DNA from 3 places in the Melaminivora sp. genome. Region 3 is predicted to be linked to each of the others. Evidence: predicted binding sites of a transcription regulator. Region 3 holds the regulator's gene; each other region holds the start of a gene.
The links. Region 3 encodes FNR, which switches genes on or off when oxygen is low (the NO sensors DNR and NnrR bind a similar motif). Its sites were predicted from a motif close to TTGATNNNNATCAA; they were not measured.

Region 1 (10,302 bases), on a different contig from region 3:
ATTGAGCCGGCCATCGTCGACTACATCGCCCAGCCGCTGGACGCGGCCGAGCTCAAAAGCCTGGTGGCGCGCCTGGGCGTGCCGGTGCGCGAGCTGCTGCGAGCCAAGGAGGCGGCGTATGCCGAGCTGAGTCTGGCCGACCCGGCGCGCAGCGACGACGAGCTGATCGCCGCCGTGGCCGCGCACCCCGAGCTGCTGAACCGGCCCATCGTGGTCACGCCGCGCGGCGCGCTGCTGTGCCGGCCGCCCGAGCGGGTACTGGAGATCCTGTAGCGCCGAACCGGGGCGTTGGCGCCCCAGTGATGCATGGGCAAAAAGGCCTTTTGCCCCTGTGGGAAAAGGGTATCTAGCTACTTAAAAAATAGCGCGGGTCCCTAAGTTTCGCTTAAGCGCCCGCGCGCACACTGCCTGCCATGGCCGCTGAACCTCAGCGGCGCAACCCATGAAAGGCAGATCATGAACACCATCCTCTCCACCCCCCGCAGGCTCATCCTGGCCCTGGTGGCCGCAGGTGCCCTGGGCGCCACGGGGGCTGGCCTGGTCACCCAGCGACAGGCCCATGCGCTGGCGGCGCCCGTCGCTGCGGCCCCGGCCGCCGTGGCGCAAAGCGGCAGCGCGCTGCCCAGCTTCGCCCAGATCACCGCCGACAGCGGCCCGGCCGTGGTCAATATCAGCGTCAGCGGCATGCACCGCACGGCCATGGCCGAAGGCGATGACGACGGGGAGGGCGCGCAAGACCCCATGCAGGAATTCTTCCGCCGCTTCGGCATGGCCCCGCAGGCCCCCGGCCGCATGCCGCAGAACGTGCCGTTGCGCGGCCAGGGTTCGGGCTTCATCGTCAGCCCCGATGGCGTGGTGCTGACCAACGCCCACGTGGTCAAGGACGCCGATGAGGTCACCGTCAAGCTGACCGACCGGCGCGAGTTCCGCGCCAAGGTGCTGGGGGCCGATACCAAGACCGACATGGCGGTGCTCAAAATCGACGCGCAGAACCTGCCCGCCGTGCGCCTGGGCAGCACCAAGTCGCTGGCCGTGGGCGAATGGGTGCTGGCCATCGGCTCGCCCTTCGGCTTCGAGAACAGCGTGACGGCCGGCGTGGTCAGCGCCAAGGGCCGGGCCCTGCCCGACGACAGCGCCGTGCCCTTCATCCAGACCGACGTGGCGGTGAACCCCGGCAACTCCGGCGGGCCGCTGTTCAACGCGCGCGGCGAGGTGGTGGGCATCAACTCGCAGATCTACAGCCGCTCGGGCGGCTACCAGGGCGTGTCGTTCGCCATCCCTATCGAGGTGGCCGAGCGCGTGAGCCAGCAGATCCAGAAGACCGGAAAAGTGAGCCACGCGCGCCTGGGCGTCACGGTGCAGGAGGTCAACCAGACCCTGGCCGATTCCTTCGGTTTGGACAAGCCGCAAGGCGCCCTGGTGGCCGACGTGCAAAAGGGCGGCCCGGCCGACAAGGCGGGCCTGCAACCCGGCGACGTGATCCGCAGCGTGGACGGCCAGCCCATCGTCGGCTCGGGCGACCTGCCGGCCACCATCAGCCAGGCCACGCCCGGTGCCAAGGTGCAGCTGGAGGTCTGGCGCAAGGGCGCCAGCGAAACCTTGAGCGCCACGCTGGGCGACGCCGCCGACAAGAAGGCGGTGGCCGATGCAGGTGCCACCGAGGGCGCATCGCAGGGCCGCCTGGGCCTGGCCCTGCGGCCCCTGGAGAAGGGCGAACAGCGCGAGGTGGGCATGGAAGGAGGCCTGCTGATCGAGCAGGCCAGCGGCGCCGCCGCCCGCGCCGGTGTGCAGGAGGGTGATGTGCTGTTGGCCATCAACGGCACGCCGGCACGTGACATTGGCCAGGTGCGCGGCGTGGTGGCCAAGGCCGGCAAGTCGGTGGCGCTGCTGGTACTGCGGGGCGGCAACCGCATCTTCGTGCCGGTGCGGCTGGGTTGAGTGTTTTTGGCCTCAAACCGCCATGGAGCAAGCGCAATAAGCTATCGAATAAGTAGCAAATGAGTGGCTGGTGCCTGGCCGGCGACACTGCCCGCCGGGCGCGTCGCTATGCTGGCCGCCATGCCTGCCTGCCCTGAAAGTCCGCCATGCGTCTGCTGCTCGTCGAAGACGACACCATGATCGGCGAAGCCGTGCAGGAGCTGCTGCGCGCCGAGCACCACGCCGTGGACTGGGCGCGCAGCGGCACCGAGGCCGACGCCGCGCTGGCCGCGCAGCGCTACGACCTGGTGCTGCTGGACCTGGGGTTGCCCGGCCGCGATGGCCTCCATGTACTGCGCGCACTGCGCGCGCGGCGCGACCGCACGCCGGTGCTCATCACCACCGCGCGCGACGCCGTGGCCCAGCGCGTGCAGGGGCTGGACGCGGGTGCCGACGACTACCTGCTCAAGCCCTTCGACATGGACGAGCTGCTGGCGCGCATCCGGGCGCTGGCGCGGCGCGCCGGCGGGCGCAGCGAGGAGGTCTATGAAAGCGGCGGCGTGCGCATCCAGCCCGCCACGCGCGAGGCCAGCGTCGATGGCCAGCCCGTTACTTTGTCGGCGCGCGAATGGGCGGTTCTGGAGCCGCTGCTGGCGCGCCCCGGCGCCGTGCTGTCGCGCGCGCAGCTGGAGGACAAGCTCTACGGCTGGGGCGAGGAGATCAGCAGCAACGCCGTCGAGGTCTATGTCCACGGCCTGCGCAAGAAGCTGGGCGCCGGCCTGATCGTCACGGTGCGCGGCGTGGGCTACATGCTGCCGCGCGCGGCGGGGCAGGGCGCATGACGGGCGGCGCGCACTCGCTACGCACGCGATTGCTGCTGACGCTGGTGGCCGCCATCGCCCTGGCCGTGCTGGCGCAGGCGGCGCTCGCCTGGCGCGCGGCGCTGGCCGAAGCCGACGCGCTGTTCGACCACCAGATGCAGCAGACCGCCCAGGCGCTGCGCCCGGGCCTGCCGGCGTGGGGCCTGCGCGAGTACAGCGACCCGCTGGTGCCGGGGCAGGAAAGTTCGGAATTCGTCGTGCAGGTCTGGACGGCCGACGGCCTGCGCATCTTCGAGTCCAACGTCGGCCTGGGCCTCCCGCAGCGCGCCGTGCTGGGGTTTTCCAACGTGCAGGCGGGCGGCACCACCTACCGCGTGCTGTCGGTGGCGACGCCCCTGCAGGTCATCCAGGTGGCACAGGACATGGCCGTGCGCCGCTCGCTGGCGCGCCAGCTGGCCCTGGGCACGGCCTGGCCCATCGCGCTGATGGCGCCGCTGCTGGCCCTGGCCGCCTGGTGGGCCGTGAGCGGCTCGCTCGCGCCCGTGGAGCGCGTGCGCCGCCAGGTGGCGCGCCGCCGCGCCGATGACCTGTCGCCCGTGGACGCCGCCGGCCTGCCCGCCGAGGTGCGGCCGCTGGTCGATGAGCTGAACCTGCTGCTGGCGCGCATGCAGCAGGCGTTCGACGCGCAGCAGCACTTCGTGGCCGACGCGGCGCACGAGCTGCGCTCGCCCCTGGCGGCTTTGAAGTTGCAGGCCCAGGCCCTGGCGCGCGCGCAGGGCGACGCCGCGCGCACGCGCGCCGCCGAGCGCCTCGCCGCCGGCATCGACCGCGCCACACGGCTGGTCGAGCAGCTCTTGGCCCTAGCGCGCCAGGAGGCGCATGCCAGCGGCGCGGCGCTGCAGCCCCTGGTGCTGGCCAAGCTGGTGCAGCGCGCCGTGATGGATGCCGCGCCCGCCGCGCACGCGTGCGGCATCGACCTAGGGTTGGCGCCGTTGGAAGGCGACGCGGCCGCTGCCAGCGTGCGCGGGCAGGGCGAGGCGCTGGCCATCCTGCTGCGCAACCTGCTGGACAACGCCGTCAAGTACACGCCCGAGGGCGGCACGGTGGACGTGGCATTGCAAGTGCAGGGCGATGCGCTGGTGCTGACGGTGGACGACAGCGGCCCCGGCATCGCGCCGGCGGAGCGCGAGCGGGTGCTGCGGCGCTTTCACCGCGCCCAGGCCGCTGAAGGGGCGGCCGTGGCCGGCAGTGGTCTGGGCCTGTCGATCGCCCAGACCATCGCGCAGATGCACGGCGCGCAGCTGGCACTGCTGGACGCCCCGCGCCTGGGCGGCCTGCGCGTGCAACTGGCGCTGCCGCGCGCCTGAAACACGCGCACCAAAAAAAGCGGCGACCGCAAGGCCGCCGCTTTCCAATTTTCATAGCGCAGGATCGTTACCCGGCGCGGGTTTTCACTCCCTCTCCCTTTGGGAGAGGGTGGGGGTGAGGGCCAGCCGCGCTACGCAAAACGGCCGTCCCCCGCCACCCGGCGCCGCCCAGCCTTCAGCGCCCGGCGCCGCCCACCTTGTAGATGTTGGCATCCTTCTCGCCCGTCACCTCCAGGATGCCCACTGCCCCCTTGCCGGCGCGCGACAGGGCGTGGTCCACCAGGGTGTACTGGCCGGGGTAGTCCACCTTGAACTCGACGATGGTCGCGCCGCCCGGGGCCACCAGGGTGGTCTGCACGTCCTTCTTGACCGAGCTGATGGAGCCTTCGCTGTACACCTTGTCGAAGATCTCGCCGATCACGTGAAAGGACGAGATCTTGTTCGGGCCGCCCACGCCGAAGTAGATGCGCACCGTCTCGCCCACCTTGGCGGTCAGCTTGTGCTCCTTGGTCAGCGAGCCCACGGCGCCGTTGAAGACGTAGTAGTCGGGCAGCTCGGCAGCCATCTTGTCCAGATCAGCTTCCTGGTGCGTCTTGGCGCCGTGCGGGCGGGTGGTGTACATGTCGCCCTGCATCACGTAGTACTCGCGGTCCACCTTGGCCAGGCCTTCCTCGGGCTCGACCAGGATCAGGCCGTACATGCCGGCGGCGATGTGCTGGGGCACCAGCGGCGTGGCGCAGTGGTAGACGTACAGGCCGGGCTTCAAGGCCTTGAAGGTGATGGTCTTCTCCTGGCCCGGGGCGACCTGGGTGTGCTCGCCGCCGCCGTGCCCGCCGGTGACCGAGTGCAGGTCGATGGAGTGGATCATCTTGCTGTCGCGGGCGTTGGCCAGGGTCAGCTCGACGCTGTCGCCCACGCGGGCGCGCAGCATGGGGCCGGGCACCTTGCGGTCGAACGTCCAGTAGGTGAAGCTGGTGCCGTTGTCCAGCTTGCCGTTCAGCTCCACCGTCTCCATGCGGTACTTCAGCAGCTGCGGCGGGCGGTTGCCAATGGGTGCGGGCACGGCGGCCGGGTCCATGGCGATGCTGAGTGCGGCGGCATCCGCCGGGCGCGAGGCGGGCGCGGTGTAGAGCTGCGCGCCGCTCAGCGGCGAGACCTTGGCGGCCGTGGGCGCGGCGTTCTTGCCGTTGCCGGGCACGGCCTCGAAGGTGCCCTCCATGCCGATCTGGCGGTGGCCGGGAATGGTGCAGTAGTAGGTGAAGGTGCCGGCCTGCGTGACCGTGAAGCGCACGGTGACGGTGCCAGTGCTGGCGTCGAACTTGGGCGACTGCACCTCCAGCTCGGGGATGGCCAGGTCGTGCTGGGCGCCTTCGCCGCTTTTCAGCACGATCTCCACGGTGTCGCCGACGGCGGCGCGAAGCACCGGGTTGGCCACGCCGTGGTCATCGACGAAGACCATCTTGCCGTCCACGATGCCGGTCTCCAGCACGAAGCGTTTCACGGTGGCGGCATCGCCGGCTGCCGCCGCCGGGGCCACGGCGGCCGCAGGGGCGGAGGCGACGGCGACGTGGCCCTGGTGCTGTTCGGCCAGCGCCGCGTAGGCCAGCGTGCTCGCCAGCAGAGCTCCAGCAGCAACGGCCAGGGGAAGGCGGGGGAACGAACGCGGGGATTGCATGACAACCATCCTTATCGGGAAGAACTTTGAATAGGTCTCCTCGGCCGTCTGCAGGTGCATCGCGGTGGAGACTGGCGCTATTGTATTTAAAGATGAATTAAAAATTCATCTTAAACAGGAAGAAATTTGACTCAAGTCAATTAGGGATCACCCGAGATGCCGGGTTTTTCCTGATATCCCTCTGCGAGCGTTGCAGGTCAATGGTTTCCTGCTACAAAAATTGATTTCTCCCAAGTGTCGCCGCGTTCGCTGGGGACACCGGGCACTGTCGCTATGCTCCCGGCCATGCCGAACCCTGCCTTTGTCGCCGTTGCCTGTGTGCCCGCACTGCACGGGGGGCCGCCATGATCCGCATCGCGCTGCTGTCCAGTCTGGGCCACACCATCGCCGTGGTCCTGGGCCTTTTGATCTACGTGCTGGGCACACGCATCAACCAGCAGCGGCGCCACCCCTCGGCGGCCATCGGCTGGGTGCTGGGCATGGTGGCCTTCCCGTATGCCACGCTGCCGCTGTTCCTGCTGTTTGGCGTGCGCAAGTTCGCCCGGCCCGCGCGGCGCCACCACTGGCAGGCGCCGCCGCCCGCGGGCGAGGGGCCGGCCTGGGCGGCGCAGCTGCTCGCCGGCATGGAGGTGGCGCCCGCGGTGCGCAACGAGCGCGTGGTCTGGCACGAGGACGGCGCGCATGCGCTCGACGGCCTGCTGGCCACCATCGCCTCGGCGCGCCAGCGGCTCGATGTCTGCACCTACGTGTTCGCCCACGACGAGGTGGGCCGCGAGATCGCGCGGGCGCTGCTGGCCAGCGCGCGCCGCGGCGTGGCGGTGCGCCTGCTGGTCGATGCCGTGGGCAGCCTGTCCATGCCGCGCGGCATGCTGCGCGCCCTGGCGCGCGAGGGCGTGCAGGTGCGCCGCTTCATGCCGCTGCTGCACAATCCGCTGCGCGGGCACACCAACCTGCGCAACCACCGCAAGCTGGTCGTGGCGGACAACTGGCGGCTGTGGAGCGGCGGGCGCAACCTGGCGGGCGAGTATTTCCGTGACCAGCCCGGCCGGCCGGCCTGGGTGGACCTGAGCTTCGAGGTCCACGGCCCGCTGGCCGCCCAGGCCCACGTGCAGTTCGGCACCGACTGGCGCATCGCCCAGGGCCGCACGCTGCGGCGCATGCGCCGCCCGCCCCACCTGCCGCTGCTGGGAGAGTCACCGCGGGGGGCGCTGGCGCAGTGGATCACCAGCGGCCCCGACCACGCCGACGACACGGTGCATGCGCTGCTCATGGCCGGCGCCTTCCACGCACGGGCGCGCATCGTCGCCGTGACGCCGTACTTCGTGCCCGACGACGGGCTGCTCGACGCCTGGTGCCTGGCGTGCCGGCGCGGCGTGCAGGTCAGCCTGCTGGTGCCGGCGCGCTCCAACCACCGCCTGGCCGACATCGCCCGCGAGCGCGCGCTGCGCCAGCTGGCGGCCGCCGGCGCGCGCGTGTGGCTGTCGCCGGCCATGCTGCACGCCAAGGCGGTGCTGATCGACGACGACCTGGCCCTGGCCGGCTCGCTCAACCTGGACGCGCGCAGCCTGTTCCTGAACTACGAGGCCATGACGGCCTTCTATGGCCGGCACGACGTGCAGTGGCTCTCGGACTGGTGCACGCGCCAGACGGCCGCCGCGCAGCCCTACGAGGCGCAGGCCCCTTCCCTGGTGCGCGACATGGGCGAGGGCGTGGTGCGGGCCCTGGGGTTTCAGCTGTAGCGGTTCGGCCGCTGGTGCCCGGCCGCACTCACTTGGGGTTGGCCCTGGCGTTGCTGGCGCGCCTGGCGGTCGGGCGCACGGCCTGGCGTACCGAGCATTCGAAGACCTCTTCAAGCTGGCCGATGGCGCGGTTCCAGCGCTCGGGCGTCTCGGCCGCCACGCAGTCGCGCGGCACCCAGACCTCGTGGCCCTGCATGCGCGCGTCGGTGGCGGTCAGCATCACGCACATGTCGGCGGCCCAGCCAACGATGACCAGTTTGCGCGTCTTCATGCGGCCCAGCAGGTGCTGCAGCGGGGTGGAGTGGAAGGCCGAGTGCTGGGGCTTGAGGATGACCAGGTCCTCGGGCGCAGGCGTCAGCAGCCGGGCGATGTCGCCGCGCTCGTCGGGCAGCTCCTGGCAGGCCGCCAGGATGTCGCCGAACTGGCTGTGCCAGGTGCCGTAGTTGTCGTTGGCGTAGATGGTCGCGACGCCCTGGCGCGTCAGCCGCTGCTTGAGGCGCGCGATGCACTGCGCTGCCGCATGCGCGTGGGGCAGCAGGTCGCGCGCGGTCGGAAACTGCATCGGGTTGATGACATCGACCAGCAGCAGCACCTGTTCGCTTTCCGGCAGTTCGGTGCTCCGCAGCACCGGGGCAGGGGTTTTCTTGCTCATGGTCGTCCTGGGTGTCGCGCTGGACCTGGAAAGATGGAGATCAGGGCGCAAACATACCGGGCGGCTGCTGGGGCGGGGCGTAGGAGGCCGCCCCGGCCCGCGGGGGGTAGGCCAGGACAGCCGCCCCGGCACCAGGTCCTACAGACGCGGTCTGAGCTTCCGGGCCCCAGGCAGGGCGTTCGGCGCTGCGGGTCGAAGGGGCAGGGCGACAGGAGAAGGCCGTGGTCCCCCCGGCAGGAATCGAACCTGCATCTGGCGCTTAGGAGGCGCCCGTTCTATCCATTGAACTACGGGGAGCGGCAGCGGAGCGGGCGATTGTAAGCCGCTCCGCCAGACCGGCTGTTAATTTCACTTTTGATAGCTGAAGGCCCTTGTCCAGCAAGGGCAAAAGGTCTTTTTCTCTCACATTTTGAGCGCGGCCTCAATCCCAGCGCACGGTGTAGATCAGGTCCACCGCGCTCTGCGTGCCGGTCTGGCCGCGCAGGGTCAGGCGCCGGGACAGGTCGTAGAAGATGTAGAGCACGCCCATGGTGCCCGACAGGCTCTTCTCGTAGGTCACGTACAAATCCTTGGACAGGCGCTTGCCGAAGGTCAGCGCCGCGCCGTTGGCATCCTCACCCTGGCCCGGGCCCTTGAAGCCCACCTCGTCGAAGCCCAGGCGCTGGGCGATGCCGCCGCTGCTGCCCTTGCCCTCGCCGGCCAGGAAGGCCAGCGCTGCCTGTTGAAGCAGCGCGGCCTCGGCACCGCCGGCGGCGGCGCTGCGGCCCAGCACCACCCAGGAGAGCTTCTCGGCATCCGGCAGCTCGGGCTCGGAATACAGGCGCACGCGCGGCGCCTTGGCCGTGCCGGTGACCTGCACGCCAGCGCGCACGGGGATGTTGGGGCGCAGGGCCAGCACCTCCAGCGACGGGTTGTCGTAGGGGCCGTTAAAGCGCAGCAGGCCGCTTTCGACGTCCAGCGCCTGGCCCCAGGCACGGTAGCGACCCTGGTCTGTGCGCACCTCGCCGGTCACGCGCGGCATGCCGCCCGCGGGGCCGCTGCTGGTGATCTGCAGGCGCCCGGTCAGGCGCGTGGTCACGCCCCGGCCCTGCAGGGCGAAGTCGTCGCCCAGGTCCAGCGAGAGGGCGATGTCGGGCGGCCGCGCAGCCTGCACGCTGCCCTGGGCCTGCACCTGGGCCTCGGCCTGTGCGGCGCGTGCGCTCTTGCCGGCTTTCTCGGCCGCCACGCGGTCGAGCGCCGCCGAGCGCACCACCACATCGTCGCCCAGCGTGGGCGCGCCCGCCTCGGGCAGGATGATGGTGGCGCGGTCGGTGCGCAGGTCGCCGCGCAGCACCAGCTGGCCGTTGTGCAGCTGCGCGCGCAGCGTGCCCGAGACGCTGACCTGCCGGTCGGCGCGCACCAGCACCTGCAGGCGCTCGGCGCGCGCGTTCAGGTCCATGCGGATGGCCGGGGCGCCGTCGCCCGCCTTGCCGGCCCATGACAGCGTGCCGCCCCCGATGAGCGTGCCACCGTCGGCGGGCGCCGCTGTGCGGTTGCCGCTGAAGCCGGCGATGCGCGCGCGGCTGCCGTGGCCGCCCTTGAGGTGCAGCTCGGTGATGGTCAGCTGCTGGCCCTCCAGCGTCGCGCGCAGGCGCCCGTCCTGCAGGTCGACGCCGTCGAGCACCGAGCGGATGGCGAAGCGGTCGGCCGCCAAGCGCCCCGTCCAGTGCGGCGCGGCGCGTGTGCCCGACACGCGGGCGTCGGCGCTGAGCGTGCCGTGCACGCGCCAGCCCGGCGGGGCGAGCATGGACCACACGCCCACCTCGGGCATCTCCGCGCGCACGCTGGCGGCCAGCGGCGCGCTGTCGGGCCAGAGCCAGCCGCCTTCGGCGTCCTGGGCCAGCTGGGTGCTGCCTTCGGCCTGGATGCGGCCGGCGCGCTCGCTGTCCCAGGACAGGCGGGCGCGCACGGACTGGCCCTCGGCGGTCAGCTCGACCACGGCCTCGCGCAGTCCGGCGCTGGTGCCGGCGGGGGTCACGGTCTGCGCCTTGGGGCGGCCCTCGCCTTTGCCTTCGCCGCTGGAATGCACGACGGTGAACGAGCCGCCGCCTGTCGGCTCGGGGGTGTCGATGCGCAGGTCCCCGCTGGCGCG
Region 2 (10,302 bases), on a different contig from region 3:
ATCGCGCAAGACGAAATCGAGCAGGCCTTCCATGGGCGCGAGCAGCAAGGCCCCACCCCGGCCTGCCAGTGCGCAAGCACCTTCCGTTGAATTACTCATAAAACAAGCCTTCAGCCCTTGTGCAACATGGACTTTCAGCTATTTTTTTAAGAGCAAAGCAGTCATCCTGGCGACCTGCGCAGCACCGCCTCTCGGGCGGCGCGGCAGTCCGCTTCAGCTGAGCGGGCGCTTGAGGCGGATTTCCTCGATCTTCACGCCGCCGATGAGCGCGGTCTTGGCCGTGGTCATCTCGCGCTTGAAGCCGGCCAGCTCGTGAAAGCGCAGGGCGCGCTCGTTGCGCAGCGGCACCCAGGCGGTGACGGTGGTGCAGCCCTCCTCGGCCAGGCCGTCGCGCGCCGCATCCCACAGGGCCACGCCCACGCCCTGGTCCCAGTGCGTGGGGGCGGCATAGATGGCCCAGATCTCGCCGGTGGTGGGGCGGGTCTTGGCGTCGCGCGAGCGGTCGAAGCCGACGAAGCCGACGATCTTGTCGCCTTCCACGGCCACCTGCACCTGCGGCTCGCAATATTCGATGGCTTCGCGCCAGTAGGCCTGGCGCTTTTCCAACGAGGACATGGTTTTCAGCTGATCGTCTGGCAGGAGGCCGCGGTAAGCCTCCAGCGCGGCAGCAGTGTGGACCTGGGCGATGGCCTTGGCATCGCGAAGCGTGGCAGGGCGGACCTGGATACTGGACATGAGGGAAACGAAGACGGGTGACAAGGGAAAACCCGCTATTTTCACGCAAACGGATACGGCAGCGCCAGGGGGTGCTGTTGGCACACGGCGCGCCCTGCCATTGCGCCCGTCCGCCAGCAGCTGCGCGGCCCATGCGCTATATGCGGGCCGCGGGCTCGGGTGCGGCCTACATCAGCCGGCGCAGCAGCGCCATGACCTGCTCGAAGCGGGCGCCGTAGGGCGGGTACAGCAAGTGCCCCATCGACCAGCGCGACTGCGACAGCACGGCCTTCTGATGGCAAAAGCGCAGAAAGCCCTGCTCGCCGTGGTAGGCGCCCCAGCCGCTGTCGCCCACGCCGCCGAAGGGCAGGTTCTCGTGGGCGATATGCATCAGGGTGTCGTTGACGGAGACGCCGCCGCTCACCGTGCGGCGCAGCACGTCGTCGCGCGTTCGCTCGCTGCGGCCGAACCAGTACAGCGCCAGCGGCCTGGGATGGGCGTTGATGTGGGCGATGGCATCGTCCAGCCGCTCGTAGCTGAGCACGGGCAGCACCGGGCCGAAGATCTCCTCCTGCATGAGCTGCATCTGCGCGCTGGCACCGAACACCAGCACGGGCGCCATCTGCCGGGCCAGGCCGTCGCCGATAGACTGCGGCGGCGCAGGCGGCGAGCCAGGCACAGGTTGCAGCACGTGCAGCTCGGCGCCCTGGGTCTGGGCCTGCTGCAGCATCGTGCGCAGCCGCGCCAGGTGTCTCGGGGTGATGATGGAGGCGTAGTCCGGGTTGCCCTCGAAATACGGAAAAAGCCGCGCCACGGCAGCGCGGAAGGCCTCGGCAAAGGCGGCCTCGCTGCCGCGCGGCAGCAGCACGTAGTCAGGGGCGATGCAGGTCTGCCCGGCGTTGAGCAGCTTGCCGTGGGCGATCTTGAGCGCCGCGTCCCTGAGATCGCAATCGGCATCGATGATGCAGGGCGACTTGCCGCCCAGCTCCAGCGTGGTCGGCGTCAGGTGCGCGGCCGCCGCCTGCGCCACCTTGCGCCCGACAGCGGTGGAGCCAGTAAAGACCAGGTGGTCGAACGGCAGCGAGGCCACGAGCGCGGCCACGGCCGCATCGCCCTGCACCACGGCGAACTCCTCGGGGGCGAAGAACTGGGCCACCAGCCTTTGCAGCTGCTCGGAGGTGTGTGGCGTCAACTCGCTGGGCTTGAGCAACACCCGGTTGCCTGCGGCCAGCGCGCTCATGGCCGGAGCCAGCGCGAGCTGGATGGGGTAGTTCCAGGGCGAGATGACGCCCACCACGCCCAGGGGCTGGCGCTCGATCCAGCCGCGCGCGGGCTGCAGGAACAGCGGGGTGCGCACTTTCTGCGGCCGGCTCCAGCGCGCCAGGTGCCGGAGCGTCTGCGCCATCTGCGCGCGCAGCACGAAGAAGTCGGCCACCTCGGTCAGGCGCGGCGAGCGCATGCCGAAGTCCGCCTGCACCGCCGCCGCCAGGACGGGAGCGTGCTCTTCGATCAGCTTGCCCAAGCGCAGCAGCCGCTCGCGCCGCAGGGTGAGCGGCACCTCGGGCTGCGCCCGGCTGGCCGAGCGCTGGCGCTCGAAGAGGTCGCGAATGTCGTCAGGCATCATGGAGAAACGCCACGGCAGGCCGGGCCCTGTGGGTCAGAAGGGGCCGCGGTCAGCGGATCTCGCGCACCTGCACGTCGGTCACGTCGGCCACGCCGCGCATGCGGGCCGAGGCCGACGCGCCTGCTGCGCGGGCCGAGCCCGCGGCATGCGCCGTCCAGCGCGCGGTGCTGCGCGTGGCCGTGCTCCAGGCGCCGCGCGGGTTCACGCGCATCCAGGGCGTGACGGGGCGCCCCGTCAGGCGGGCCCAGAGCATGCGGGCACCCCAGATCAGCGCGAGCACGCAGGCAGCAGCCAACAGGCTCAGGAAAAGCACTGCGCCCACGGCCACGGCCAGCAGGCGCAAAGTCCACCGGAAGACTCCGGACAACATTTCATTCAAGGCCATGCCCCTTTCTGGCAGACGGGAGGAAGGGCGGGTCTGCGGCGCGGACATGACGCCCCGCCACCCGCGCGGCCTCCCATGGTAGGCCTCAGGCTGCCGCCTCGGCCTCGCCGAACTGGAATACCCCCGGCTCGTGGACAGGATCGACCCCGACCGGGATAACGCTCTTGGGCGGATAGCGCCCCTCCAGCAGCAGCCTGGACAGCGGGTTCTCGATGCGCTGCTGGATGGCGCGCTTGAGCGGGCGCGCGCCGAACACCGGGTCGAAGCCGACCTTGGCCAGCTCGGCCATGGCGGCGGGCGAGACCTGCAGGTGCAGATCCATCTTCGCCAGGCGAGCCTGCAGCGCATGCAGCTGGATGCGGGCGATGGCCTCGATGTGGCGCGCGTCCAGGCCGTGAAAGACCACCGTCTCGTCGATGCGGTTGAGGAACTCGGGCCGGAAGTGGGCTTTCAGCTCGCCCCAGACGGCCTCCTTGATCTCCTCCTGGTCCTGGCCGACCATGCTCTGGATCAGGTGCGAGCCGATGTTGCTGGTCATGACGATGACCGTGTTCTTGAAGTCCACGGTGCGGCCCTGCCCGTCCGTCAGGCGGCCATCGTCCAGCACCTGCAGGAGCACGTTGAACACGTCCGGGTGGGCCTTTTCCACCTCGTCGAGCAGCACCACCGAATAGGGCTTGCGGCGCACGGTCTCGGTCAGGTAGCCGCCCTCCTCGTAGCCGACGTAGCCGGGCGGCGCGCCGATCAGGCGGGCCACGGAGTGCTTCTCCATGAACTCGCTCATGTCGATGCGCACCAGGTGCTCCTCGCTGTCGAACAGAAAGCCCGCCAGCGCCTTGCACAGCTCGGTCTTGCCCACGCCCGTGGGGCCCAGGAACAGGAAGCTGCCCAGCGGCCGGTTCGGGTCCGACAGGCCCGAGCGCGAGCGGCGGATGGCGTTGGAGACAGCGGCAATCGCCTCGTCCTGTCCCACCACGCGCTCGTGCAACTTTTCCTCCATGTGCAGCAGCTTGTCTTTCTCGCCCTGCATCATCTTGGCCACCGGAATGCCCGTGGCGCGGCTGACCACCTCGGCGATCTCCTCGGCGCCCACGTGCGTGCGCAGGAGCTTGTGGCGCGGCGCGGCGTCGGCGCCGCCCGCCTCGCTGTCCTGGGCGTCCTTGAGCTGCTTTTCCAGCTCGGGCAGGCGGCCGTACTGCAGCTCGGCGACGCGGTTGAAGTCGCCCTTGCGCTTCAGGTCCTCGATCTGGGTGCGGATGGCGTCGATGTCCTTCCTGATCTGCTCGCTGCCCTGGGCGCTGGCCTTCTCGGCCTTCCAGATTTCCTCCAGGTCGGCATACTCGCGCTCCAGGCTGGACAGCTCCTCCTCGATCAGTTGCAGGCGCTTCTGCGAAGCCTCGTCGTGCTCCTTCTTCATGGCCTCGCGCTCGATCTTCAGCTGGATCATGCGCCGCTCCAGGCGGTCCAGCGCCTCGGGCTTGGAGTCGATCTCGATCTTGATCTTGGCGGCGGCTTCGTCGATCAGGTCGATCGCCTTGTCGGGCAGGAAGCGGTCGGTGATGTAGCGCTGGCTGAGCTCGGCCGCGGCGACGATGGCCGGGTCGGTGATGTCCACGCCATGGTGGGCTTCATAGCGCACCTGCAGGCCGCGCAGGATGGCGATGGTGTCCTCGACGCTGGGCTCCTCGACCAGCACCTTCTGGAAGCGCCGCTCCAGCGCCGCGTCCTTCTCGATGTACTTGCGGTACTCGTCCAGCGTGGTCGCGCCGATCAGGTGCAGCTCGCCGCGCGCGAGAGCGGGCTTCAGCATGTTGCCCGCGTCGATCGCGCCCTCGGCCTTGCCGGCGCCCACCATGGTGTGCAGCTCGTCGATGAACAGGATGACGCGGCCCTCCTCGTGCGCCACTTCCTTGAGCACGCCCTTGAGCCGCTCCTCGAATTCGCCGCGGTACTTGGCGCCGGCCAGCAGGCCCGCCATGTCCAGCACCAGCACGCGCTTGTTCTTGAGCGTCTCGGGCACCTCGCCCGCGACGATGCGCTGGGCCAGGCCCTCGACGATGGCAGTCTTGCCCACGCCCGGCTCGCCGATCAGCACGGGGTTGTTCTTGGTGCGCCGCTGCAGCACCTGGATGGAGCGGCGGATCTCGTCGTCGCGGCCGATGACCGGGTCGAGCTTGCCGGCGCGCGCGCGCTCGGTCAGGTCGAGCGTGAACTTCTTCAGCGCCTCGCGCTGGCCCTCGGCCTCGGCGCTGTCCACGGCCTGACCGCCGCGCACGGCCTCGATGGCCGACTCCAGGCTGGTGCGCGACAGGCCGTTGTCGCGGGCGATCTGGCCGGCGTCGCCCTTGCTGTCTACCAGCGCGAGCAGGAACAGCTCGCTGGCGACGAACTGGTCGCCGCGCTTGATGGCCTCCTTCTCGGTGGCCTGCAGCACGCGCCCGAGCTCCGGGCTGCCCTGCACCTGCTCCTGGCCCTGCACCTGGGGCAGGCGCTTGATGGCGGCTTCGGCCGCGGCGATCATGCCGCCCGCGTTGGCGCCCGTGCGCTCGACGAGCGCACGCGGACCACCCTCCTGGCGCAGCATGGCCACCAGCAGGTGCACGGGTTCGATATAGGCGTTGTCGTGGCCGAGCGCGAGCGACTGGGCGTCCGACAGCGCTTCCTGGAATTTGGTCGTGAATTTTTCAAGGCGCATGGGTAACCTCCAACTCGTTGCTAGTTAAGGCTGCGAGGCGCGGGTTTCAAGCCGCGGCGCCCCGGCGAATTCACGACGGCCGGACGGAAAGCGGCTCACGCCTGCTTCATGCGCGGGCCCTAGCCAGCCATGGGCGCCGCCTGGATGCCCCAGCGCGCCAGCGCCGCGTCGTCGCTCACGCGCGCATCCACCCAGCGCGCGCCCTGGGGCGTCTCCTCCTTCTTCCAGAAGGGCGCCTGCGTCTTGAGGTAGTCCATCAGGAATTCGCAGGCCTGGAAGCTCTCGCCACGGTGCGCCGACGTCACGGCCACGAGGACGATCTGATCCTGCGGCGCGAGCCGGCCCACGCGATGGATGATGCGCACGCCATGCAGGTCGAAGCGCGCCAGCGCGGCATCGACCATGGCTTGGATGGCCCGCTCGGTCATGCCGGGGTAGTGTTCCAGCTCCATGGACGCCACCGCATCGCCCTCATTGCGCTCGCGCACCGTGCCGACGAAGCAGCACACGGCGCCCACGCGGCCGTCGCCGGCGCGCAGCGCGGCCAGTTCGGCGGAAACGTCGAAATCTTCGGTCTGGATGGAGATGCAGGCCATGGCAAGCGGAACAGGACGGGGGTTGCTACAGTGCCCGGCACTTTAACGCCACGCATGCGCCATGGCCCAGCAAGCCCTTCACACCGCCGAGTACACCCTCTACCCTTCCCCGCGCAACGAGCACCGCGTGGTCTTCCTCCACCAGAGCTTCGTGCCCCACCCCTACGCGCTGATCGACCTGCCCAGCTTCGGCCTGTCAGGCCGCTGCAGCCTGTTTGCCGCGCACCGCAAGGCCGACGGCAAGATGGGCCAGCTGGTCAGCTTCGAGCTCGAAAGCGACCAGCTGCGGTTCGAGAAGCTGTTCGTGCCCGACTGAAGGGTGCCTGCAAAGGCTTGCGCCAGCACAACAATGGGCGCCGCTGCGATGGCACCGGTCCTTTCACTTGACCTGACTCAAGGAAAAACCCTTGCGTCTGTACTGCAATGCAGGGGTTCACACCCATAAAGACGAGGAAGGAAAGGAAAGCCCCATGCGACTGCTACAAGAACTCTTCACCACCGATGTCGGCCTGTTCAGTGCCATCGGCATCGCCTTCATGCTTGGCATGGGGGTGTTTTTCCTGCGCCTGTTCATGCGCGACGACGCGCCCAGGGCCGAGACTGCGCAGCCCAAGCGCTGAACCCGCGCGGCGGCTCCTGTCCGCCCGCTACCGCCCGGCCCTGCTGCCGGGCTTTTTTGTGCCCGTGCGCCGGGCGTGCTGCGTCGCCGCGACAATGCGCGCATGCACGAGGACGACAACCAGATCCTGATTCCGCCCAGCTTCTCCGCCCTGCACTGCGACGCGCGCCAGCGCCTGACGGCCAGCATGGCCCACGTGCGTGAGCGCTACGAGCTGTGCGAAGACCTGGCGGGCCACCTGGTCGAGCAGGCGCAGCTGCTCTACCACCGCGAGGGCGCGTCCGAGGCCGGCGTGCTGGCCGGCATCCACGCCGGCCTGTGCGCGCCCGGCTCGGGAGTGGATGCGGCCGAGGCCCGCTGGATCACGCTGCGCCTGGCCGAACTGCTGGCCTGGCGCAGCCCGGCGCTGCCCGAGCCGCCAGCGCCGGACTGAAGCCCCGCCCCGCCGTCAGCCGCCCGTCACCGGCGGAAAGAACGCTGCCTCGCAGCCGTCGGCCAGCGCATCGGCCTCGCTGGCCATGTGCTGGTCCAAGGCCATGCGCACGGCGCGGCCCGGCGCCAGGCAGCCGGCCCAGGGCTCGCCCCGGGCCACCAGCTCGTCGCGCAGTGCGCCCAGCGTGGCGGCGCGGGTCTGCAGGGTTTCCTGGCCCGTGCCCACCGCCTCACGGATCGAGGCGAAGTAGCGCACGGTGACTTTTCGGGTGGCAGGCTCGGTCATGACAGCAACTCGGCAAAGGGCAGGAAGCGCACGCGGTCGCCGCGGGCGATGGACTGGCCCGGGGGGGTGTCGATCAGCCCATCGCCCCAGACGGTGGAGGTGAGCACGCCCGAGCCCTGGTTGGCGAACAGTTCGAGCTCGCCGGCTGCGTTGAGGCGCGCGCGCAGGAACTCCCGGCGCTTGTCGGCGCGGGGCCAGTCGAATGCGGCGGTCGCGGCCACGCTTTGCGGAGCGACGTCGGCCACGCCCTGCAGCCGCAGCAGGAAGGGCCGCACCAGCACCATGAAGGTGATCAGGCTGGAGACCGGGTTGCCCGGCAACCCCATGAAATGCGCACCGTCGATGCGGCCATAGGCGAACGGCTTGCCCGGCTTCATGGCCACCATCCACAGGTTGAGCGAACCCAGCGCCTGCACGGCGGGCTTGACGTGGTCTTCCTCGCCGACCGACACGCCGCCGCTGGTGAGGATCACGTCATGCTCGCGGCTGGCCTCGCGCAGCACGTCCTGCGTGGCGTCCAGCCGGTCGGGGACGATGCCGAAGTCGGTCACCTCGCAGCCCAGCCGTTCGGCCAGCGCGCGCAGGAAGAAGCGGTTGCTGTTGTAGATGGCGCCCGGGCGCATCGCCGCGGGCGGCACGGCGCCGGGCATGACCAACTCATCGCCGGTGGAAAACAGCGCCAGCCGCGGCCGCCGCGCCACCGGCAGGCGCGCTAGGCCGATGCTGGCGGCCAGGCCCAGCGCCGCCGGGTCCAGGCGCGTGCCGGCGGCCAGCACCTGCGCGCCCAGGGCAATGTCCTCGCCCGCACGGCGGATGTTGCGCCCCGGCGTGGGCAGCACCTGCACGCGCACGCGGCCGTCCTCCAGTGCCTCGCAGTCCTCCTGCATGACCACCACGTCGGCACCCTCGGGCACGGGCGCGCCGGTGAAGATGCGCGCGGCCGTGCCAGCGGCCAGAGCCGTGCCGACGCTGCCTGCCGGGATGCGCTGCGACACAGGCAGCACGGCGCCGGGCGCCGGCACGTCGGCGCAGCGCAGGGCGTAGCCGTCCATGGCGCTGTTGTCCTGCGGCGGCACCTGCAGCTCGGAGACAGCCGCCTGCAGCAGCACGCGGCCGTCGGCGCCGAACAGGTCCACCGTCTCGCTGCCGGCCAGGGGCGCGGCCTGCACCAGCAGCTCGGCCAGCGCCTCGTCCAGGGGTTTCAGGGGCAGTCGGCTCATGGCAGGGGCTTTCAATGCACGGGCAGGGCGCGGTCGGCGCCTTGCGGGGAATGGTCGAACAGCGCGGCATGCGCAAGCAGCCAGTCGGCCACCTGCGCGGGCGCATCTAGTGGCAGCACGGGCTGGCGCGGCGGGCGCGGCAGCGCTGCAGGGTCGTCGGTGGCGACAGCAAGAATGCCGGCGTCGTCCGGGTAATGCACCGGGCGCGGGCCGGATGGAAGGGAGCCGGGCGCTGCACGCCAGACCTCGATGCGCGGCAGGCCGGCCTGCTTGAAGCCCTCGACCAGGACCCAGTCCACGTCCGCGTCCAGCAAGGCCAGCAGATCGGGCAGCGCGGGGTCGTGCGCCGCGTCGAATTCGCGCAGCAGCGCCAGGCGCTGGTCGGACACCAGCAGCACTTCGCGCGCGCCCGCCTGGCGGTGGCGCCAGCTGTCCTTGCCGGGCTGGTCGATGTCGAAGCCGTGGTGCGCGTGCTTTACGGTGGACACGCGCAGGCCGCGCGCCGCAAGCTCGCGCACCACCTGCACGATCAGCGTGGTCTTGCCACTACCGGAGTAGCCGGCAAACCCGACAACCTTCATGCCAAGCTCCTGAAAAAATAGCTACACATCCGCGCCGCGCCTGGGTTTACGCGCTTTTTTACCAAAAAAAGGGACTGGCCGTCCGGCCATCACGCGCAATGCGCGGCGATATACGCCTTGACCTGTTCCACGTCGGCCGGCAGCACCGTGACGCGCTTGGGCAGCTGCTCGATGCCTTCGAACCGGGCCGGGCGCTCAGGCGGACGACCCAAGGCTTCGATGATGGTTGCCTCGAACTTGATGGGCAGGGCCGTCTCCAGCACGATCATGGGCACGCCCGCGCTGGCCGGCTGCTCGCGCGCCACCTTGACGCCGTCGGCGGTGTGCGTGTCGATCATGCTGCCAAAGCGCTCCCAGGTGTCCTTGATGGTGGCCAGGCGGTCGGCATGCGTGCTTTTGCCGCTGGCAAAGCCGAAGCGCGTGCTGGCATCGGCAAAGCGCGCGTCGCCGCTCAGGTCAAAACGCCCGTCTTGCGCCACGCCCTCGAACAACGCGCGCGTGGCCTGCCCGTCGCGCCCGAGCAGGTCGAAGATGAAACGCTCGAAGTTGCTTGCCTTGCTGATGTCCATCGACGGGCTGGAGGTCTCGTAGGTGTGCTCGGCGCCGCGCACCTGGTAGATGCCGGTGCGAAAAAACTCGTCGAGCACGTCGTTCTCGTTGGTCGCCACGACCAGGCGCTCGATGGGCAGGCCCATCTGCCGCGCCACGTGGCCGGCGCAGACGTTGCCGAAGTTGCCGCTGGGAACGGTGAAGCTGACTTTTCGGCCCTCTTGCGTCGTCGCCTGGAAGTAGCCGGCAAAGTAATACACCACCTGGGCCAGGAGGCGCGCCCAGTTGATGGAGTTGACGGTGCCGATCCTGTAGCGGGCCTTGAAGGCATGGTCGTTGCTGACCGCCTTGACGATGTCCTGGCAGTCGTCGAACACGCCGCAAATAGCGATGTTGTGGATGTTCTCATCCTGCAGCGAGAACATCTGCGCCTGCTGAAAAGGGCTCATGCGCCCGTGCGGGCTAGTCATGAAAACGCGGATGCCCTGCTTGCCCTTCATGGCGTATTCGGCGGCGCTGCCGGTGTCGCCGGACGTGGCGCCCAGGATGTTCAGCTCTTCGCCGCGGCGTGCCAGTTCGTACTCGAACAGGTTGCCCAAGA
Region 3 (10,302 bases):
CAGCGCTTCGAGCCGCTGGCCGTTGCTGAGGATGGCCACGCGCTCGCCCTCGCGCACCTCTAGTCGGGCGCTGCGGGCCGAGGTGACGGTCTCGCGCTGCGGCTCGGTGGTGACGACGAAGACGTTGCTTGCCGCGCCCTCGCCCGGCGTGTCCTTGTCGATGAACAAGACGCGCGAGCCGCCCGCGGACTCCTGAAATTCGCCCGGGGCGATGCGGTCCACGTCGCTGCGCTGCTCGTACTGCTGGCGGATCTCCTGCACCTGCCGGTTGGCCCAGGGCCAGACCACCAGCGACAGCGCGGCCACGGCCAGGAGCACCGGCCAGGCAAAGCGCAGCAGCGGGCGCAGCAGGCTGACCAGGCCCTGGCCGGAGGAAAACCAGATCGCCATCTCGCTGTCGCGGTACATGCGCGAGAGCACGCTCACCACCGCGATGAACAGGCACAGGCTCAGTAGCGTGGACAGCTGCCCGAGCACGGTAAAGCCCATCACCAGCAGCACATCCGCCGGCCCCACGCTACCGCGCGACGCCAGCCCCAGCGTGCGTATCAGCATCATGGTCATGACCACGGTGACCAGCACCACCAGGGTCGCGCCGAAGGAGCGCGCCAACTCCTTGCGGATGGATGAATCGAATAACATTGTCTCGAAGGAAAACGCCGATTATGAACTTTGAACTCAAGTCCCTGACCCTGCCGGCAGCGGCCCGGCACAAGTGCGATCTGCTGGCCGTGCTGGTCCCCGAGGGCTTCGCACCCGCGCAGGACGCGGGCGCCGTGGGGGCACTGATCGCACGGGCACTCTCGCAGCAGGACCTGGAGACCAAGCCCGGCAAGATGCTGCAGCTGTATGCCCCCGAAGGCGTGGCCGCGCGTCGGCTGCTGATGCTCGGCTGCGGCGACGGCGGTGCGCAGGCGACGCGCAAGGCGGTGCTGGCATTGGCGGCGGCCCTGCGCCAGCCGGCGGTGCGCAAGGCCGCCGTGGTGCTGGCGGGCACGCCCGCCCCCGGGGCAGTGCAGGCGACGATTTGCGCCGCCGCCGAGGCGGTCTATGTGTATTCGGCCACCAAGAGCAAGAACGAGACCCATGTGCCCGACGCGCTGCTGCTGGGCATGGCCGACGCCGCGGCGGCGCGCAGCGAGTTCGCCACCGGCCAGGCGCTTGCGACCGGGATCGGGTTCGCCCGCGAGTGGGCCAACCGCCCGGCCAACCACGCCACGCCCAGCCTGCTGGCCGACGCCGCGCGCGAGCTGGCCAACCTGCCCGGCATCCAGTGCACGGTACGCGGCCCGGCGGAGGTGGCCAAGCTGGGCATGGGTGCCTTTCTCGCGGTGGCGCAGGGCTCGGAGCAGCCCCTGCGCTTCATCGAGCTGCGCTACGGTGGCGCGGCCAAGGCCGAGGCGCCCGTGGTGCTGGTTGGCAAGGGCATCACCTTCGACACGGGCGGCATCTCGCTCAAGCCCGCGCCCGAGATGGACGAGATGAAGTTCGACATGGGCGGCGCGGCCAGCGTGCTGGGGGTGTTTCGTGCCCTGGCCGAGCTGCAGCCCGCCATCAACGTCGTGGGCCTCATCCCGGCGTGTGAGAACATGCCCGACGGCCGGGCGCTCAAGCCCGGTGACGTGGTCACCAGCATGAGCGGGCAGACCATCGAGGTGCTCAACACCGACGCCGAGGGCCGCCTGGTGCTGTGCGACGCACTGACCTACGCGGCGCGCTTCAAGCCGCGCGCATTGATCGACATCGCCACGCTCACGGGCGCCTGCGTGATCGCCCTGGGTGGGCTGCGCAGCGGCCTGTTCTCCACGTCGGACGCCCTGGCCGCCGAGCTGCAGGGCGCCGGCGAGGCGGCGCTCGACCCGTGCTGGCGCATGCCACTCGACGACGAGTACGGCGAGGGGCTCAAGAGCAATTTCGCCGACGTGGCCAACGTTGCGGGCCGGCCCGCCGGCTCGGTGACGGCGGCCAAGTTCCTGCAGCGCTTCGTCGGCGACCTGCCGTGGGCGCACCTGGACATTGCCGGCACGGCCTGGAAGGGCGGCGCTGCCAAGGGCGCGACCGGCCGGCCCGTCGGGCTGCTCGTGGAGTACCTGATCGCCCAGGCCGGCCAGGCGCCTGCGGCGCAGCCCCATGCCGCGCCCAAGGCTGCCGCCAAGGCAGGGTCCAAGACCGCTCCCAAGTCCGCCCCCAAGGCCGCGCCCCGGGCGGCGAAAGGCTGAGGGGCTGCCATGCCCGTAGCGGGCCTGCCCACGCCGGCCCCCGGGCACCAGCCAGGCACATGACCGAGATCGCGTTCCACTTCAACGCACCGGATAGGTTCGGGCACATCTGCCGCGTGGTCCGCAAGGCGCTGCGCCAGGATGCCCGGATTGTCATCGCGGGAGACCGAAAGGCCTTGCTGCGCCTTGATCGCATGCTATGGTTTTTGGAGCCTTCCGACTTCGTCGCCCACTGTCTGGAAGACGCTGCCGCCGACGTCGTGGAAGCGTCGCCGGTGCTGCTCACCGAGACGCCACTCGCGTGCAGCCACCGGCAGGTGCTGATCAACGCGGGCGAGGGCGTGCCTGAGGGCTTTGCCGAGTTCGCCCGCGTGATCGAGGTGGTGCCGCAGGCCGACCCGCAGGAGCGTGCCCAGGCGCGCCAGCGCTGGCGCCAGTACCAGGCCGGCGGCTTTGCCATCGTGCGCCACGACCTGGTGGGCGGGGCGCGCGAATGACCCAGCCACCGCGCACGCCGCCGCGCTTCGTCCCCACCCTCACGGAGGTGGTGCATCTTCCGGCGGAGGACGGCGCGCCCGCGCCGGCCGCCCCCGCCACGGCGGCGCTGCAGCTGCCCGTGGCAGCCGACGGCCTGCAGGAGGACATGGTGCACCGCCTGATGCAGCGCGTGGACCTGGTCCTGGAGCACAGGCTCGCCGAGGCCATCGCCCTGGTCATCGAGGAGCAGACGCGCTCCATCGGCACGCGCCTGCGCGAGGAGGTCGAGACCGTGGTGCGCCAGTCCGTCTATGAAGCCGTGGCCGAGGAATTGACGAAAAACTGCCGCCCCTGAACCGGCGCTGGCCGGGCACTGAAACACGTTCCAAAGCGATGACAGGGTATATCCCGGTGTGGTATCGGCGTGATTTTCTCGTGTTCCCTAGTGTGGGCGGTTTTGAACTGCGATATGTTTCTGCGCGTTGTCACGCAACGCCACTTCCAGCAATGAAGGATCGGAGACATCTATGCAATTGAAGTTGAAACTGACCGTGGTGGCCGCCATTGCGGCCATCGCCGGCATGACCCACGCCCAAGAGGTGGTGAAAATCGGTCACGTGGCGCCCGTGTCCGGGGCCCAGGCGCACTACGGCAAGGACAACGAGAACGGCGCCCGCATGGCGATCGAGGAGCTCAACGCCCAGGGCGTGACCATCGGCGGCAAGAAGGTCAGGTTCGAGCTGCTGGCCGAGGATGACGCGGCCGACCCCAAGCAGGGCACGGCGGCGGCGCAGAAGCTGTGCGACGCCAAGGCCGCCGGCGTGGTGGGCCACCTCAATTCGGGCACCACGATTCCCGCGGCCAAGGTCTACAACGACTGCGGCATCCCGCACGTCACGGGCGCGGCCACCAACCCCAACCTGACCAAGCCCGGCTACAAGACCACGTTCCGCATCATCGCCAACGACAACGCCCTGGGCGCGGGGGTCGCGGCCTATGCCAGCGACACGCTCAAGCTCAAGACGGTGGCCGTGGTCGATGACCGCACGGCCTATGGCCAGGGTCTGGCCAACGTGTTCAAGCGGGTGGCGGCCGAGAAGGGCATGAAGGTGGTCGACGAGCAGTTCACCACCGACAAGGCCACCGACTTCATGGCCATCCTCACGGCCATCAAGGCCAAGAACCCGGACGCCATCTTCTTCGGCGGCATGGACCCGCAGGCCGGCCCCATGCTCCGGCAGATGGAGCAGCTCGGCATGGGCAACGTGAAGTATTTCGGTGGCGACGGCCTGTGCACGACCGAGATCGCCAAGCTGACCGCGGGCGCCAAGACCCTGTCGAACGTGGTGTGCGCCGAAGGCGGCGCGTCGCTGGCCAAGATGCCCGGCGGCATGGCCTGGAAGGCCAAGTACGACGCCAAGTACCCTGGCCAGTACCAGATCTACAGCCCCTACACCTACGACGCCACCATGCTGCTGGTCGACGCCATGAAGCGCGCCGGCTCGTGGGATCCGAAGGTTTACATCCCGGAGTTGCTCAAGTCCAGTTACAAGGGTGTGACGGCCAACATCGCCTTCGAGTCCAATGGCGAGATGAAGAACCCCGCGATCACGCTCTACCACTATCCCGACGGGAAGAAGACCCCCCTCAACTGAGCGGGAACGGCAGCCCCGGCGGCCAGCGCCGCCCGGGCTGCAAACGCAAAAAAAGGCAATGCGCAGGCATTGCCTTTTTGCGTTCCGGGCAGCGCCGGCCGAGGGTCAGTGGCAGGCCTGCTGGCTGTTGACGATGCGCTTGAGGGCGTTGGTGTCGATGATGCGCACGTGGCGCTGCTTGACTTCGACGATGCCTTCCTCGACGAATTTCGAGAAAGTGCGACTCACCGTTTCAAGCTTCAGGCCCAGGTAGCTGCCGATCTCCTCGCGCGTCATGCGCAGGACCAGCTCCGACTGCGAAAAACCACGCGCGTGCAGGCGCTGTACCAGGTTCAGCAGGAAAGCCGCCAGCCGCTCTTCGGCACGCATGCTGCCCAGCAGCAGCATGACGCCGTGCTCGCGCACGATTTCGCGGCTCATGATCTTGTGCACATGCGTCTGCAGGGCGTTGATCTCGCGCGAGAGCTCCTCGACCCGGTCGAAGGGCATGACGCAGACCTCCGCGTCCTCCAGCGCCACCGCGTCGCAGGTATGGTGGTCGTTGACGATGCCGTCCAGGCCGATGATCTCCCCGGCCATCTGGAATCCCGTCACCTGGTCGCGCCCGTCCTCGGTGGCCACGCAGGTCTTGAAGAAGCCCGTGCGGATGGCGTAGAGCGAGGTGAAAGGGTCGCCATTGCGAAACAGGTTGCCGCCGCGCTTGACCTTGCGCCGAACGGCGACGATCTCGTCCAGGCGCTTGAGCTGCTGCTCGTCCAGGCCCACCGGCATGCACAGCTCGCGCAGGTTGCAGTTGGAGCAAGCAACCTTGATGGCTTGAAGGTTGGGAGACATGGGTACCCTGGTCATGGCGCTAGCTTACATCCGAACGCTGCAAGGCCTGCGAAAGTCGCAGGCACGCGCACGTGCTTTGATCCAGGGCGAATTGTCATTTCGCAGACATTGGGTCCTCTTGATCGAAATCAAGGACGCTCGGGCGCCAGCTGGGGCACAGTGCCCGACTCACCCTGAGGAATTACCCCCTATGACCGTTGTCACCACCGAACTGCTGCGACGCTTCGACGTTCCAGGGCCACGCTATACCTCCTACCCCACGGCGGATCGTTTCGTGGAAGCCTTCGGCGAAGAGGAATACGTGCTGGCCCTGCAGCAGCGCCGGGTGGGATCGGTGGGCAAAGCGATGCCGCTGTCGCTGTACGTCCACATTCCGTTCTGCCAATCCCTCTGCTATTACTGCGCGTGCAACAAGATCATCACGCGCCACCCCGAGCGCGCCGAGGTCTATCTGCGCTACCTGAGCCGCGAGATCGACCTGCATACCGCGCACTGCGGCGTGGGACAGCAGGTGAGCCAGCTGCATTTCGGCGGCGGCACGCCCACGTTCCTGTCCGACGAAGGCCTGCGCGAGCTGATGGCCATGCTCAAGCGCAGCTTCACGCTGGTGCCGGGCGGCGAATACTCCATCGAGGTCGATCCGCGCACCGTGGACGAGTCGCGCCTGGCCCTGCTGGCCGAGCTCGGCTTCAACCGCCTGAGCTTCGGCGTGCAGGACTTCGACCCCGAAGTGCAGAAGGCAGTGCACCGCGTGCAGCCGGCCGAGCAGGTGTTCTCCCTCATCGAGAGCTCGCGCCGCCTGGGGTTCGAGTCCGTGAACGTGGACCTGATCTACGGCCTGCCCCGGCAGACGCCCGAATCATTCGAGCGCACGCTGGGGCAGGTCTCCGAGCTGCGGCCGGATCGCATCGCGCTCTACGCCTACGCCCACCTGCCCGAGCGCTTCAAGGCGCAGCGGCGCATCATCACGGCCGAGCTGCCCATGGCCTCGGCCAAGCTTTCCATGCTGGCGCAGGCCCTGGAGGTGTTCGAGGGCGCGGGCTATGTCTATGTGGGCATGGACCACTTCGCCCTGCCGCAGGACTCGCTGGCGGTGGCCAAGCGCCAGGGCCGGCTGCACCGCAACTTCCAGGGCTACAGCACCCAGCCGGACTGCGACCTGATCGGCCTGGGGGTGTCGGCCATCGGCCGCATCGGCGCCACGTACAGCCAGAACGTCAAGACGCTGGACGAGTACTACGATGCCATCAACCAGGGGCGCCTCCCTATCGCGCGTGGCCTGGCGCTGACGAAGGACGACCTGGTGCGCCGCTCGGTCATCATGGCGCTGATGTGCCAGGGCGAAGTGCTGTTCGAGCCCATGGAGGCCGCCTGGCTGATCGACTTTCGCAGCTATTTCGAGCCCGAACTGCAGCAACTCGAGGAGATGGCCGGGCAGGGCCTGGTCAAGCTGGCCGACGACGGCGTGCAGGTCACCGAGCTGGGCTGGTACTTCGTGCGCGGCGTCGCCATGGCGTTCGATAAATATCTGCAGGCCAACCGGAACCGCGCGCGCTTCTCCCGGATCATCTGATCCATGTTCCTCACGCTTGCGTCCACCGTCTTCCTGATGGGCCTGGTGGGTGGTACGCACTGCCTTGCCATGTGCGCCGGGCCCTGCGGCGCAGTGATAGGGGCAGGGGGACGCCCTGCCGCCCCGGGCGAACCTCAGGTGATCCACTGGCTGCCGCGCCGCCCGGTGCTGGGCCGCACGCTGGCCTTCCACGTCGGGCGCCTGGCGGGCTATGGCACCGCCGGTGGTGCCGCAGCCTTCGCCATGGACCAGCTGGCCTGGCTGGGCCAGCACAGCAGCGCACTGCGGCCGCTGTGGACCATGACGCATGTGCTCATCATCGCCTGGGGCCTCATGATGCTGCTGCAGGCACGCCAGCCCGCCTGGATAGAGAGCGCCGGCCGCACCGTGTGGGCGCGCGTGCAGCCCCTGGTGGCACGCCCGGGCGGACTGTTTTTCACCGGCATGGCCTGGGCATTGCTGCCCTGCGGGCTGCTTTACACCGCGCTGCTCACCGCTGCCCTGAGCGGCAGCGTGGCGCGTGGCGCGGCCAGCATGGTGCTGTTTGGCATCGGCAGCGGCCTGTGGCTGGTGGCGGGCCCCGCGGCCTGGCAATGGCTGCGGCAGCGGCTCAACCGGATGCAGCAGGCCAGCGGCTCGCGTGCCGCAGGCGCCGTGCTGTGCGTGCTCGGCGGCTGGGCGCTGTGGATGGATGTGATGCACGGCCAGCCCGCGCCCTGGTGCGCCTGAGCGCCTGCCCCGGGGCGGGCGGTGACAGCTGGGGGAAGAGGGGAGAGGGGGGTAGGCGGAGGGCGGGGAGCCCCGGCTTCGCTCGAAAGAAGGTGTCTGCAAATGCCACCGGACCGGCATCCTGAACCGGGGGTTCAGGTGGGCGAGGGCAACCTGACATTGGGTTCATCTGACGCGAGATGATCACGCCTGCCAGGCGATGTACCAAGCCCGGGCTCCAAGAGCATTGGTTCAAGGAAATATAAAGCCCGGCAGCATCGCAGACAGGTGCATTGTAGGCGCGTTGCGCGCCCCGCGAACACCCCGTTCGCCAATGCTTACAACCCCGGCGCGTCCCCAGCGGCGAGGGCCTGGTCCAGCCGGTCGAGCAGGGCGGCGAGGCGCTCGTCCTGCAGGTGTGGCGGCTCTTGCGGGGGCTGCGCGGCCGGGTGTGCGGACGCCTCCTGCTGGGCGGCCTCGCGGTCGGCCAGGTCGAAGGCCAGGTTGAGCGCCGCCAGCACGGCGATGCGGTCGCGGGCGCGCACCTTGCCCGCATCGCGGATGCGCGTCATGGCCGTGTCCACGCGCTCCACCGCGGCCATCAGGCGCGGCTCCTGGCCTTCGGCGCAGCCCAGCAGGTAGCTCTGCTGCAGGATCTGGACTTCGAGCTGTTTCATGGCGTGGCGTCGGAGGCGGCGGGCGCCGCGTTGGCGGGAAGACGGTCCAGCAGCGCATCCACGCGGGCGCGGGCGGCCTGCAGGCGCGAACGCAGCGAGTCGCGCTCCTCGGTGAGGGCGGCGACCTGCTGCTCCAGCAGGGCCTTGTCCTGCCGCAGTTGCGCGTGCTGCTGGAGCAGGCGCTCCACGCGCTCGGCGATCTGGTCGATGGGGGAAGGCTGGGGCATAGGGCGGCAATTGTAGGGACCGTGCGGCCGGCGCGCATAAAATCCGCCGCTTGTTGGTGCTCGCGTCATGGTTCGCATGCCGCAGTTCAACGGGAAGCAGGGAGGGGCCGTCCGCCATGGACCGGGCCCCGGGCCTGCGCTGCCCCCGCAACGGTCAGCGAACGAGCCGCGTGTCGGCTCACCTGTCACCAGTCAGCCACTGGGCGCCTTGAACAAGCGCCTGGGAAGGTGGTGTGCAGGATGTCTTCGCCAGCCCGGATACCGGCCAACAAGGAGGCTTTGCGCCACTGGGCGCACGGCCATGTCACCCAATGCTGGCGGGGAGGCTGGCGCGGGTTTGTTTGCTTGCATTTTCTCCATGTCGAATTTCCTGTTCTGCTCCCGCGCGGCTGCCGATGGCCGCGCGTATCTGCGCCTGAGCGCTCTGGCCCTGGCGGCGCTGGCCGCTTGCGGGGCCCATGCCCAGACGGGGGGCACCCTGCTTGCGCAGAACCTGCGCGCCCCGGACCTGGACGAGGTCGTAGTCACCGCCACCCGCACGGCCCAGCCGCTGACCGACGTGCTGGCCGATGTGTCCATCGTGGACCGCGAGACCATCGAGCAAAGCGGCGCCACCGGCCTGGCCGACGTGCTGGCGCGCTTGCCCGGCGTCGAGATGACGCGCAATGGCGGCCCCGGCACGGCCACCAGTGTCTTCCTGCGCGGCGCCGAGACGCGCTTCACCGCCGTCTATGTCGATGGCGTGCGCGTGGATTCCCAGGCCGGCAGCGGCGACCCGTCGTGGGAGGCCATTCCGCTGTCGCAGATCGAACGCATCGAGGTGCTGCGCGGTCCGGCCGCGGCCATCTACGGCTCGGACGCCGTGGCCGGGGTGATCCAGATCTTCACGAAAAAAGGCGAGGCGGGTGTCGCGCCCTACGTGGGCGTGGGCCTGGGTACCTGGCGCACCTGGCGCTCCGAGGCCGGCGTGAGCGGCGCCAGCGGCGCCGTGGACTATGCCCTGGGCTTTTCTCGCGAAGGCAGCCGGGGCTACAGCGCCAAGACCGACGCCGCGGCCAACCCGGACCTCGACGGCTACCTCACCACCGCCGCGAGCGGCCGCCTGGGCTGGCAGCTGCACGCGGCGCACCGCCTGGAGGGCACGCTGCTGTACAGCGACTCCAACAGCGGCTATGACGTCAGCCCGACCAGGGACGACCGCAACCTGCGGCGCCTGCAGACGCTGGGCCTGGCTTGGCATGCGCAGTGGAGCGAGGCCTACAAGACCCGTCTGTCCGTCAGCGAATCGCAGGACCGCTACGAAACCACGCCGAGCATCTACCTGACCGACACGCGGATTCGCAGCTACCTGCTGCACAACGAATGGCGCCTGGGCGCGCAGCTGCTGACGGCGTCGCTGGAGCGGCGCGAGGACCGGCTGGACAACACCAGCTTCTTCCCCACGATGGAGACGCGCCAGCGCTCATTCGACGCCCTGGCCCTGGGCTGGGGGCTGCGCCAGGGCGCGCACACGCTGCAGCTGAACGCGCGCCACGACCAGGACAGCGAGTTCGGCGGCAAGACCACCGGCAGCGCCTCGTACGGCTACGACTTCGCCCGCCACTGGCGCGCCACCGCGTCCGCCGGCACGGCCTTCAAGGCGCCGACGCTGTACCAGCGCTTCACCAAGTACGGCGACGCCTCGCTCAAGCCGCAGCAGTCGCGCAACTTCGAGCTGGGCGTGAAGTGGCAGGAGGGCGCGAGCAGCTTCTCTGCCACGGCCTACCGCAACCACATCGACGACCTGATCATCTACGTGGACGGCCCCGGCCCGTGTGCGGCCAGCAGCGATCGCTATCCCGGCTGCTACGCCAGCGTGGGCAAGGCGCGCTACCAGGGCGTGACGTTCGCGGGCGCGCACCGCCTGGGCGGCGTGCGTCTCTACGGCTCGCT

Region 1: nirK (copper-containing nitrite reductase) is a predicted target of FNR. The motif match lies at 5,907-5,920, and genes of this name have one in related genera.
Region 2: RT051_RS08065 (DUF3149 domain-containing protein) is a predicted target of FNR. The motif match lies at 6,398-6,411, and genes of this name have one in related genera.

The regions. Positions count from the first base shown of each region.
Region 1 is NZ_DAMCAM010000001.1:105,722-116,023, forward strand. It holds gene arsC (arsenate reductase (glutaredoxin)) at 1-273, shown strand, start outside; gene RT051_RS00485 (Do family serine endopeptidase) at 457-1,938, shown strand; gene RT051_RS00490 (response regulator transcription factor) at 2,085-2,759, shown strand; gene RT051_RS00495 (ATP-binding protein) at 2,756-4,105, shown strand; gene nirK (copper-containing nitrite reductase) at 4,281-5,780, opposite strand; gene RT051_RS00505 (phospholipase D-like domain-containing protein) at 6,125-7,519, shown strand; gene RT051_RS00510 (isochorismatase family cysteine hydrolase) at 7,548-8,171, opposite strand; tRNA gene RT051_RS00515 (tRNA-Arg) at 8,394-8,468, opposite strand; gene RT051_RS00520 (translocation/assembly module TamB domain-containing protein) at 8,593-10,302, opposite strand, start outside.
Region 2 is NZ_DAMCAM010000028.1:26,675-36,976, forward strand. It holds gene RT051_RS08030 (tRNA-dihydrouridine synthase) at 1-33, opposite strand, end outside; gene RT051_RS08035 (GNAT family N-acetyltransferase) at 214-735, opposite strand; gene RT051_RS08040 (aldehyde dehydrogenase family protein) at 902-2,338, opposite strand; gene RT051_RS08045 (hypothetical protein) at 2,388-2,723, opposite strand; gene clpB (ATP-dependent chaperone ClpB) at 2,809-5,418, opposite strand; gene moaE (molybdopterin synthase catalytic subunit MoaE) at 5,538-6,014, opposite strand; gene RT051_RS08060 (hypothetical protein) at 6,076-6,330, shown strand; gene RT051_RS08065 (DUF3149 domain-containing protein) at 6,485-6,634, shown strand; gene RT051_RS08070 (hypothetical protein) at 6,737-7,066, shown strand; gene RT051_RS08075 (MoaD/ThiS family protein) at 7,082-7,351, opposite strand; gene glp (gephyrin-like molybdotransferase Glp) at 7,348-8,571, opposite strand; gene mobB (molybdopterin-guanine dinucleotide biosynthesis protein B) at 8,583-9,152, opposite strand; gene thrC (threonine synthase) at 9,242-10,302, opposite strand, start outside.
Region 3 is NZ_DAMCAM010000033.1:8,241-18,542, reverse strand. It holds gene lptF (LPS export ABC transporter permease LptF) at 1-642, opposite strand, end outside; gene RT051_RS08925 (leucyl aminopeptidase) at 666-2,219, shown strand; gene RT051_RS08920 (DNA polymerase III subunit chi) at 2,279-2,716, shown strand; gene RT051_RS08915 (hypothetical protein) at 2,713-3,051, shown strand; gene RT051_RS08910 (branched-chain amino acid ABC transporter substrate-binding protein) at 3,224-4,351, shown strand; gene fnr (fumarate/nitrate reduction transcriptional regulator Fnr) at 4,457-5,185, opposite strand; gene hemN (oxygen-independent coproporphyrinogen III oxidase) at 5,376-6,758, shown strand; gene RT051_RS08895 (sulfite exporter TauE/SafE family protein) at 6,762-7,487, shown strand; gene RT051_RS08890 (cell division protein ZapA) at 7,805-8,143, opposite strand; gene RT051_RS08885 (DUF904 domain-containing protein) at 8,140-8,370, opposite strand; cobalamin riboswitch at 8,408-8,655, shown strand; gene RT051_RS08880 (TonB-dependent receptor domain-containing protein) at 8,729-10,302, shown strand, end outside.